Regions from separate parts of the Kitasatospora sp. NPDC001527 genome, predicted to be linked through region 2. Evidence: predicted binding sites of a transcription regulator. Region 2 holds the regulator's gene; the other holds the start of a gene.
The links. The regulator HrcA, encoded in region 2, represses chaperone genes, less so after heat shock. The targets are predictions, from matches to a motif close to TTNGCACTCNGNNNNNCNGAGTGCNAA.
Positions count from the first base shown of each region.

Region 1 (4,032 bases), on a different contig from region 2:
GGGCTCGAAGATGTCCGGCGTGGAGATCGGCGAGCTGCGGCTGCCGGCCGGCGCGGCGGTGACCCTGGTGGTGCGCGAGGGGAGCAGCTTCGTGCCGGACAGGGCCACGGTGCTGCGCGGCGGGGACGAGCTGCTGGTGGTGACCACGGACGAGGTCGGCGAGGCCGCCGAGCGGCGGCTGCGGGCCGTCGACAAGGGCGGCAAGCTGGCCGACTGGCTGAACGGGCGCGGGGACTGAAGGGGCGCGGGACTGAACGGGCGCGGGGTTGAAGGGGCCGGGGGGCGCGGCGGCCCGAGGTCTCACCGGGCGTTCACCAGGACGTCACGGGACAAGCCGGGACCGCTCCTGTAGTCTCGGTAAGGCGCGCCTTCTACGCGCGTAAATCACGTGATGACCGATACACCAACCCGAGCATCTGCCTGATGCAGAGTTGGCGCGACCGCCCGGCGGCCGCGGCCCGGCCCCGGCCCACCGCCGGACCGGCCCGGTATCTACCCCGGTCGACGCGCGAGAGGACGACTCTCGGCGCCGTCGGGGCCCTCCCCTGCCCTGCCGCGCTACCAGGCAGCAGGAAGGACCGTCCGTGACGGCCCGCCGAACGGACGAGAGCGTCGAGGACGCCCGGAACACCAGCACCACCGCACCCGCCCAGGACGCCGCGCCCGCCGCCGCGCCCGCCCGCGTCGGCTACGGGACGCTGCTGCGCACACCCGGCGCCTGGACGTTCCTGGCTCCCGCGTTCGTCGCGCGACTGCCCTACGCGATGCTCAGCATGGGCATCCTGCTGCTCGTCAAGGACACCCACGGCTCGTACGGCACCGCCAGCACCGTCGCGGCGGTGGCCGCCGTCGCCCAGGCGCTGGTCGGCCCGCAGACCGGTCGGCTCGCCGACCGGTACGGCCAGGCCCCGGTGCTCGTCCCGACCGTCGTGGTGCACGCGCTCTCGGTCGGCGCGCTGATCGCGCTCGCGCTCGGGCACGCGCCCGCCTGGAGCCTGTTCCTGGCCGCCGCGCCCGCCGGGGCGAGCGTGCCGCAGATCGGCGCCATGGTCCGGGCCCGCTGGATCGCCACCTTCTCCGCCGAGGGCGCCTCCGCCGGCTCCGCCGCCAAGGTGAGCACCGCCTTCGCCTTCGAGTCCGTGACGGACGAGTTCACCTTCGTGATCGGCCCGATCCTGGCCGCCGCCGTCGCCACCTCGGTCAGCCCCTCGGCCGGGCTGGTCGCCGAGGCCGCGCTGACCCTGGCCGGCGGTCTGGCCTTCGCCGCCCAGCGGCGCACCGCGCCCGCCCGGGTGGTGCGCGAGCCGGGCACCCGGCAGGCCTCCGCGCTCGCCTCGCCCGGCGTCCGGCTGCTGGCCGGCGCCTTCCTCGGCGTGGGCGCCGTCTTCGGCGGCATGCAGGTCTCGGTGAACGCCTTCGCCGACTCGGTCGGGCAGCACGGCGCGGCCGGCACCGTCTACGGCATCTTCGCCGGCGGCTCGATGGTGGCCGGTGTGCTGTACGGCGTGATCGCCTGGCGGCGGTCCGTCCAGCAGCGGATGATCATGAGCTACGGCCTGCTGGTGCTGGGCTGCTCGACCCTGTGGGCGATGCCCGACCTGGTCTCGCTCTCGGCCGCCGGGCTGGTCTGCGGCCTGGCCATCGCCCCCACCCTGATCAGCGGCTACACCCTGGTGGAGACGCTGGTCGAGGACGGCGCCAAGACCGAGGCCTTCACCTGGCTGACCGGCGCGATCGGCCTGGGCCTGGCGACCGGCGCGACGGCGGCCGGGCGGCTGATCGACGCGCACGGGCCCTCGGTCGGGTTCCTGGTGCCGGTGGCCGGGGCCGGGCTGGGCCTGATCGCGCTGGTGACGCTGCGCGGGCTGCTGGTCCCGCGCGGCGCCCGAGGCACGGGGGCCGCGGCCCCCGCGGAGCGCGGCGTGCCGGCCCGGCTGGTGGGCGCGGCCGAGGGCTGAGCGCGGTGGCCGGATCGGACCGGGACCGGGCACGGCACCGGACTCATCTCACATTCGAGTCGCTGGACTGATCCACCGGAATGCCGCATCATTGACCATCGTTAGCACTCATCAGGCGAGAGTGCCAGGAGGAAGACAAGTGCCCACGTACCAGTACCAGTGCACCGAGTGCGGCAACGGCCTGGAGGCGGTGCAGAAGTTCACCGACGAGCCGCTGACCACGTGCCCCGACTGCCAGGGACGGCTCCGCAAGATCTTCTCCGCGGTGGGCGTCGTCTTCAAGGGCTCCGGTTTCTACCGGACCGACAGCCGATCCTCCTCCAGCAGCTCGGTGGGCGGGGGTTCGTCCTCGTCCTCCTCCTCGTCGACGTCGGCTTCCTCGTCCTCGTCCTCGTCGAGCACGCCGGCCCCCGCCGCGAGCCCCGCTCCGGCGGCCGGCTGATCCCCGGCCGGGCACACCGGCACCGGTTTTCCGGACGGCCCGTCGCTCCCGCTTCCCTGCGGGCGCGACGGGCCTTTCGCCGTTTCCGGGGGTGTTCGCCTCACTCGTCCGGGTGAGGCGGTTTTTCCACAGCCCCGGGTTTTCCACAGGCGGGGGAAAGCGGCTTCCGGCCAGGGCGCGGGCGGCCCAGAGTGGCGGTCACCGGAACCCCGAAGCCGATCCTGGAGGTGCCCGTGCGCACCGGTTCGCCCGCCCTGTCCCCCCGTCCGCTGCCGATCCCGCCGCTGCCCGCGCCGAGCGTCCCGCCCCGGCAGCCGGTGCCGCCGTTCGCGCCGATCGGCGGCCGGGCGGGCCCGCGCTGCCGGCTCCGGCAGGTGCTGCGCTACCGCGCGCCGGTTCCGGCCGTGCTGCTGTTCGCGGCGGCCGCGCTCACCCTCGGACCGGCCTGGGCGGGCCCGCCCGCGACCGGGGCCGCACCGCCCGCGGTGGGCCGAACGGGTTGTCCGTCGGAGGGGGGAGAAAATCACCCGTGACCGGGGGGCGACTTCGTCGTTCACGCGGCATGAAAGGCTTCAAGGAATTCCTGCTGCGCGGAAACGTGGTCGAACTCGCCGTCGCCGTGGTCATCGGCGCGGCCTTCACCAACATCGTCAACGCCTTCGTCAAGGGCGTGATCAACCCGGTCGTCGGCGCGTTCGGAGCCAAGGACCTGGCGTCCTACCGCTCCTGCCTCAAGGGGCCCTGCGAGGTGACGCCCACCGGCGAGGTCGCGTCCGGCATCCCCATCCTCTGGGGCAGCGTGCTGAGCGCCGTCCTCCAGTTCCTGATCACCGCGGCCGTCGTCTACTTCTGCCTGATCCTGCCGATGAACAAGTTCACCGCCCGGCGCAAGACGCTGGCCGAGGTCCAGGCGGAGGCCGAGGCCAAGGAGGTGCTGCTGCTCGCCGAGATCCGCGACGCCCTGGTCACCCGGGCCGGCTGAGGCCCGGCCGGGGCCGCCGGTCAGTCCCCGTGGTGCGGCGGGCGCTGGCTCAGGTACCAGTCCAGCCCCCGCCCACCGGACTCCCCCGCGCCGGGGCGGTCGCCCCAGCCCGCGTCGGTGTCGTCGCTGGACTGCCGCTCCAGCGGGTCCCCGAAGACCAGCCGGGCCTTCGCCGCCTTCCCCGCTCCGTCCACCGCCGTCTCCCCGGCCGCCTCCGGCCGGTCCGGCCTCTCCTCGCCCGACTTCTCTTCCGACACCTTCGCCTCCACCGTTCTCGCCCCCGCCGCCGTTCCCGCCCGCTCCCACCAGCCTAGAAGGCCGCCCGGCACGACGGCGGGCCCGGTGCGGAGTGCTCCGCGCCGGGCCCGTCCACCGCCGTCACCCCTGCCGTCGTCCCGCAGGCCCGCGTCACGCGGCCTCGAAGCCCGCGTGGTCGGCGATCTTCTTCAGCTCGGCCAGCGCGTGCTTCTCGATCTGGCGGATCCGCTCGCGGGTCAGCCCGTGCTGCTTGCCCACCTCGGTCAGGGTGCGCTCGCGGCCGTCCTCCATGCCGTACCGCGACCGGATGATCGAGGCCGTCCGGTCGTCCAGCCGCCCGATCAGGCCGTCCAGCTCCTCCCGGCGGAGCATCACCATCACGGCGTCCTCCG
Region 1 is NZ_JBEPAM010000023.1:8,598-12,629, reverse strand. Features, by position in the region: gene ABT238_RS21170 (potassium/proton antiporter) at 1-238, shown strand, start outside; gene ABT238_RS21165 (MFS transporter) at 699-1,958, shown strand; gene ABT238_RS21160 (FmdB family zinc ribbon protein) at 2,098-2,400, shown strand; gene ABT238_RS21155 (hypothetical protein) at 2,592-2,933, shown strand; gene mscL (large conductance mechanosensitive channel protein MscL) at 2,963-3,382, shown strand; gene ABT238_RS21145 (hypothetical protein) at 3,403-3,639, opposite strand; gene ABT238_RS21140 (sigma-70 family RNA polymerase sigma factor) at 3,791-4,032, opposite strand, start outside.
Region 1: the regulator HrcA is predicted to act here: its motif matches at 2,060-2,086, upstream of ABT238_RS21160 (FmdB family zinc ribbon protein).

Region 2 (4,032 bases):
CGGGGACGCCGCCGCGCTCGGTGTCGGCGTCCAGCAGGGCCCGGACCTGGCGTTCGACCTCGTCGAAGGCCCCGCCCTCGACCGAGGCGAAGCAGACCGAGCCGAGTCCGGTGGGCCGCAGTCCCGCTCCCGCCTCCAGGGTCAGCGCGGCGGAGGGAACCCCGAACAACTGGTCGAGGTCCGGCTTGACGGGCTTGGTGCGGCCGAACAGCGCGTCCAGGATTCCCACGGCGGTCCTTCCGGGTCGGGGCCGGCGGCTGAGCCGGTCGGCGGGTCAGCGGCCGAGCCGCGCGGAGATCTTCGCCAGCTGGGCCAGCCGCTGCTCCAGCGAAGGGTGGGTGGAGAACAGCTGGGTGGCGGCCTCGCGGGCGCTCAGCGCGGGGGCGAAGTAGAAGGCGTTGTAGGCCTGCGCCTGGCGCAGGTCCTTGGTCGGGATGGCGGCGATCTGGCCGGTCACCTTGGTGAGCGCCGAGGCCAGCGCGCTGGGCCGGCCGGTGAGCTGGGCGGCGGCCCGGTCGGCGGCCAGCTCCCGGTAGCGGGACAGCAGCCGGGTCAGCAGGAAGCTGATCGCGTAGACCGCGATCGACACCAGCGGAATGACCAGCGCGGCGATCGCCGCGTTGGAGTCGTTGCTGTTGCGCCCGCCGCCCATGAAGCCGCCGTACATGGCGATCCTGGTCATCGCGCCGGCCAGCACGCCGAGGAAGCCGGCCACCGTCATGACGGCGACGTCCCGGTGGGCGACGTGCGACAGCTCGTGCGCGAGCACGCCTTCCAGTTCCTCCGGCTCCAGCCGGCGCAGCAGGCCGGTGGTGACGCAGACCACCGCGTTCTGCGGGTTGCGGCCGGTGGCGAAGGCGTTCGGCATGTCGTTGTCGGCGACGGCGACCCGGGGCTTGGGCATGTCGGCGAGCGCGCAGAGCCGGTCGACGGCGCCGTGCAGCTGCGGGTACTGCTCGGGGGAGACCCGGTGGGCGCCCATCGCCCGCTCGGTGATCTTGTCGCTGAACCAGAACTGGGCGACGAACAGGCCGCCGGAGATCAGGACGATGATCGGCCAGGCGCCGCGCAGCAGTGCGATCAGCAGCCCGGTGAATCCGACGTACAGCAGTCCGATCAGGAACATCGTCCCCACCATCCGGCCGGTCAGGCCGCGGTCGGGGGCGAAACGGGTGTGCTGGCCCGGGGTCGACATCGCTGTTCCTCCGTTCGCCGTCCGCTTCCGATGCTGCCACCCGGACGGGCCCGCGGCATCATCCGCGCGCCGCGAACTGCGGGCAGGATCACCCCGGCCGGGCCGTTCCTGCCGTCGGACCCGGGCCTTACACTGGCAGGTACGGTTCTGGCACTCGGATGGTCGGAGTGCCAAGGCCGGGCCCTGCGGGGCCGGCCCGAAGCTCGGAACACGGACACGTGCCACAACGGCGTGTCACAACGGACAACGCGTGAAGACGGAGGTGCGTGCCCCATGGCCGGTGAGGTCCGCCAGCTCGACGACCGCAAGCTCGCGGTGCTTCGCGCGATCGTCCAGGACTACGTGGGGACGGAGGAGCCGGTCGGCTCCAAGGCCCTGGTGGACCGCCACAACCTCGGGGTCTCCCCGGCCACCGTCCGCAACGACATGGCCGCGCTGGAGGAGGAGGGCTACATCCACCAGCCGCACACCAGCGCCGGGCGCATCCCCACCGACAAGGGCTACCGGCTGTTCGTCGACAAGCTGGCCGAGGTCAAGCCGATGAGCGCGCCCGAGCGGCGGGCGATCCGGCACTTCCTGGACGGCGCGGTGGACCTCGACGACGTGGTCGCCCGCACGGTGCGGCTGCTGGCCCAGCTGACCCGCCAGGTCGCGGTGGTGCAGTACCCCTCGCTGAGCCGCTCCACGGTCCGGCACATCGAGCTGGTCGCGCTGGCCCCGGCGAAGGTGATGCTGGTGCTGATCACCAACACCGGCCGGGTCGAGCAGCGGCTGGTGGACTGCCCGGGCACGGTCGGCGAGACGCTGCTGGCGGATCTGCGGGCCCGGGTCAACGCGCGGGCCGCCGGCCAGCGGCTCCCGGACGTCCCCGGGCTGCTCGACGACCTGCCCGCGCTGTTCGAGGCGGCCGACCGGCCGACCGTCACGGTGGTGCTGGCGACGCTCTTCGAGACGCTCGCCGAGCAGAGCGAGGAACGGATCATGCTGGCCGGCACGGCCAACCTGACCCGTTTCGGCCACGACTTCCCCCTCACCATCCAGCCGGTGCTGGAGGCGCTGGAGGAGCAGGTCGTCCTGCTCCGCCTCCTGGGTGAGACCGCGGACGCCGGGATGACGGTGCGGATCGGCCGGGAGAACGCCTACGAGGGGCTGAATTCCACGTCGGTCGTCTCGGTCGGCTACGGTTCGGGCGACGAGAGCGTGGCCAAACTGGGTGTGATCGGTCCGACCCGGATGGACTATCCGGGCACAATGGGGGCGGTGCGAGCGGTGGCACGGTACGTGGGCCAGATCCTGGCCGAGTCGTAGGAACGGCGCCGTCAAAAATTTGACGGCGCCCAAGTCGCAAGCACTCTTACAGGCGGAACAAGCGGAGCATTTGGTGGCCACGGACTACTACGCGGTACTCGGCGTCCGACGGGATGCGGGGCAGGACGAGATCAAGAAGGCGTTCCGGCGCCTGGCGCGCGAACTGCACCCGGACGTCAACCCGGACCCGAAGACGCAGGAGCGGTTCAAGGAGATCAACGCCGCCTACGAGGTGCTCTCCGACCCGCAGAAGCGCCAGGTCTACGACCTCGGCGGCGACCCGCTCTCGCCGAACGGCGGCGGCGGGGCGGGCGGCTTCGGCGCGGGCGCGGCCGGCTTCGGCTTCTCCGACATCATGGACGCCTTCTTCGGCGCCGCCTCCGGCCAGCGCGGCCCGCGCTCGCGCACCCGGCGCGGCCAGGACGCGATGATCCGCCTGGAGATCACCCTGGAGGAGGCCGCGTTCGGCACCACCAAGGAACTCCAGGTGGACACCGCCGTCACCTGTACCACCTGCAGCGGCGAGGGTGCCGCGCCCGGCACCTCCGCGCAGACGTGTGACATGTGCCGCGGCAAGGGCGAGGTCTCCCAGGTCACCCGGTCCTTCCTGGGCCAGGTCATGACCTCCCGCCCCTGCCCGCAGTGCCAGGGCTTCGGCACCGTCGTGCCGACCCCGTGCCCGGAGTGCGCCGGTGACGGACGGGTCCGCGCCCGCCGCACCCTGACCGTCAAGATCCCCGCCGGTGTCGACAACGGCACCCGGATCCAGCTGGCCGGCGAGGGCGAGGTCGGCCCCGGCGGCGGCCCGGCCGGCGACCTGTACGTCGAGATCGCCGAGACCACCCACAGCGTGTTCCAGCGGCGCGGCGACGACCTGCACTGCACCGTCACCATCCCGATGACGGCGGCCTCGCTCGGCACCCAGGTGCCGCTGCAGACCCTGGACGGGGTGGAGGAGGTCGACATCCGGCCCGGCACCCAGTCCGGCCAGTCCATCCCGCTGCACGGCCGGGGCATCACCCACCTGCGCGGCGGCGGCCGGGGCGACCTGATAGTGCATGTCGAGGTGCAGACGCCCACCAAGCTCGACGCCGAGCAGGAGGAGCTGCTGCGCCGTCTGGCGGTGCTGCGCGGCGAGGAACGGCCGTCCGGCCAGTTCGCGCCCGGGCAGCAGGGGCTGTTCTCCCGGCTGAAGGACGCCTTCAACGGCCGGTAGCCGTCCCGCGCGGGGGTGCCGAGGCTTTCTCGGCACCCCTTTCGCGTCCCCGTTCCCCTTCCCACCCCGGAGGTTCCCCGCATGACCGCGCCCGTGTTCGTCGTCGAGACCGAGCGGATCGCCGGCGCCGCGCCCGGCGCGCTGGTGCGGCTGGACGGGCCGGAGGGCCGGCACGCGGCCGCCGTGAAGCGGCTGGAGCCGGGCGAGGCGCTCACCCTGACGGACGGGCTCGGCCTCGGCGTGGACGGCACCGTCGCGGCGGTGCCCGGCAAGGACGAGATCGACGTGACGGTGGCGGCCGTGCGCCGCGAGC
Region 2 is NZ_JBEPAM010000008.1:216,833-220,864, reverse strand. Features, by position in the region: gene pspAB (PspA-associated protein PspAB) at 1-229, opposite strand, end outside; gene htpX (zinc metalloprotease HtpX) at 275-1,195, opposite strand; gene hrcA (heat-inducible transcriptional repressor HrcA) at 1,469-2,503, shown strand; gene dnaJ (molecular chaperone DnaJ) at 2,577-3,719, shown strand; gene ABT238_RS11710 (16S rRNA (uracil(1498)-N(3))-methyltransferase) at 3,801-4,032, shown strand, end outside.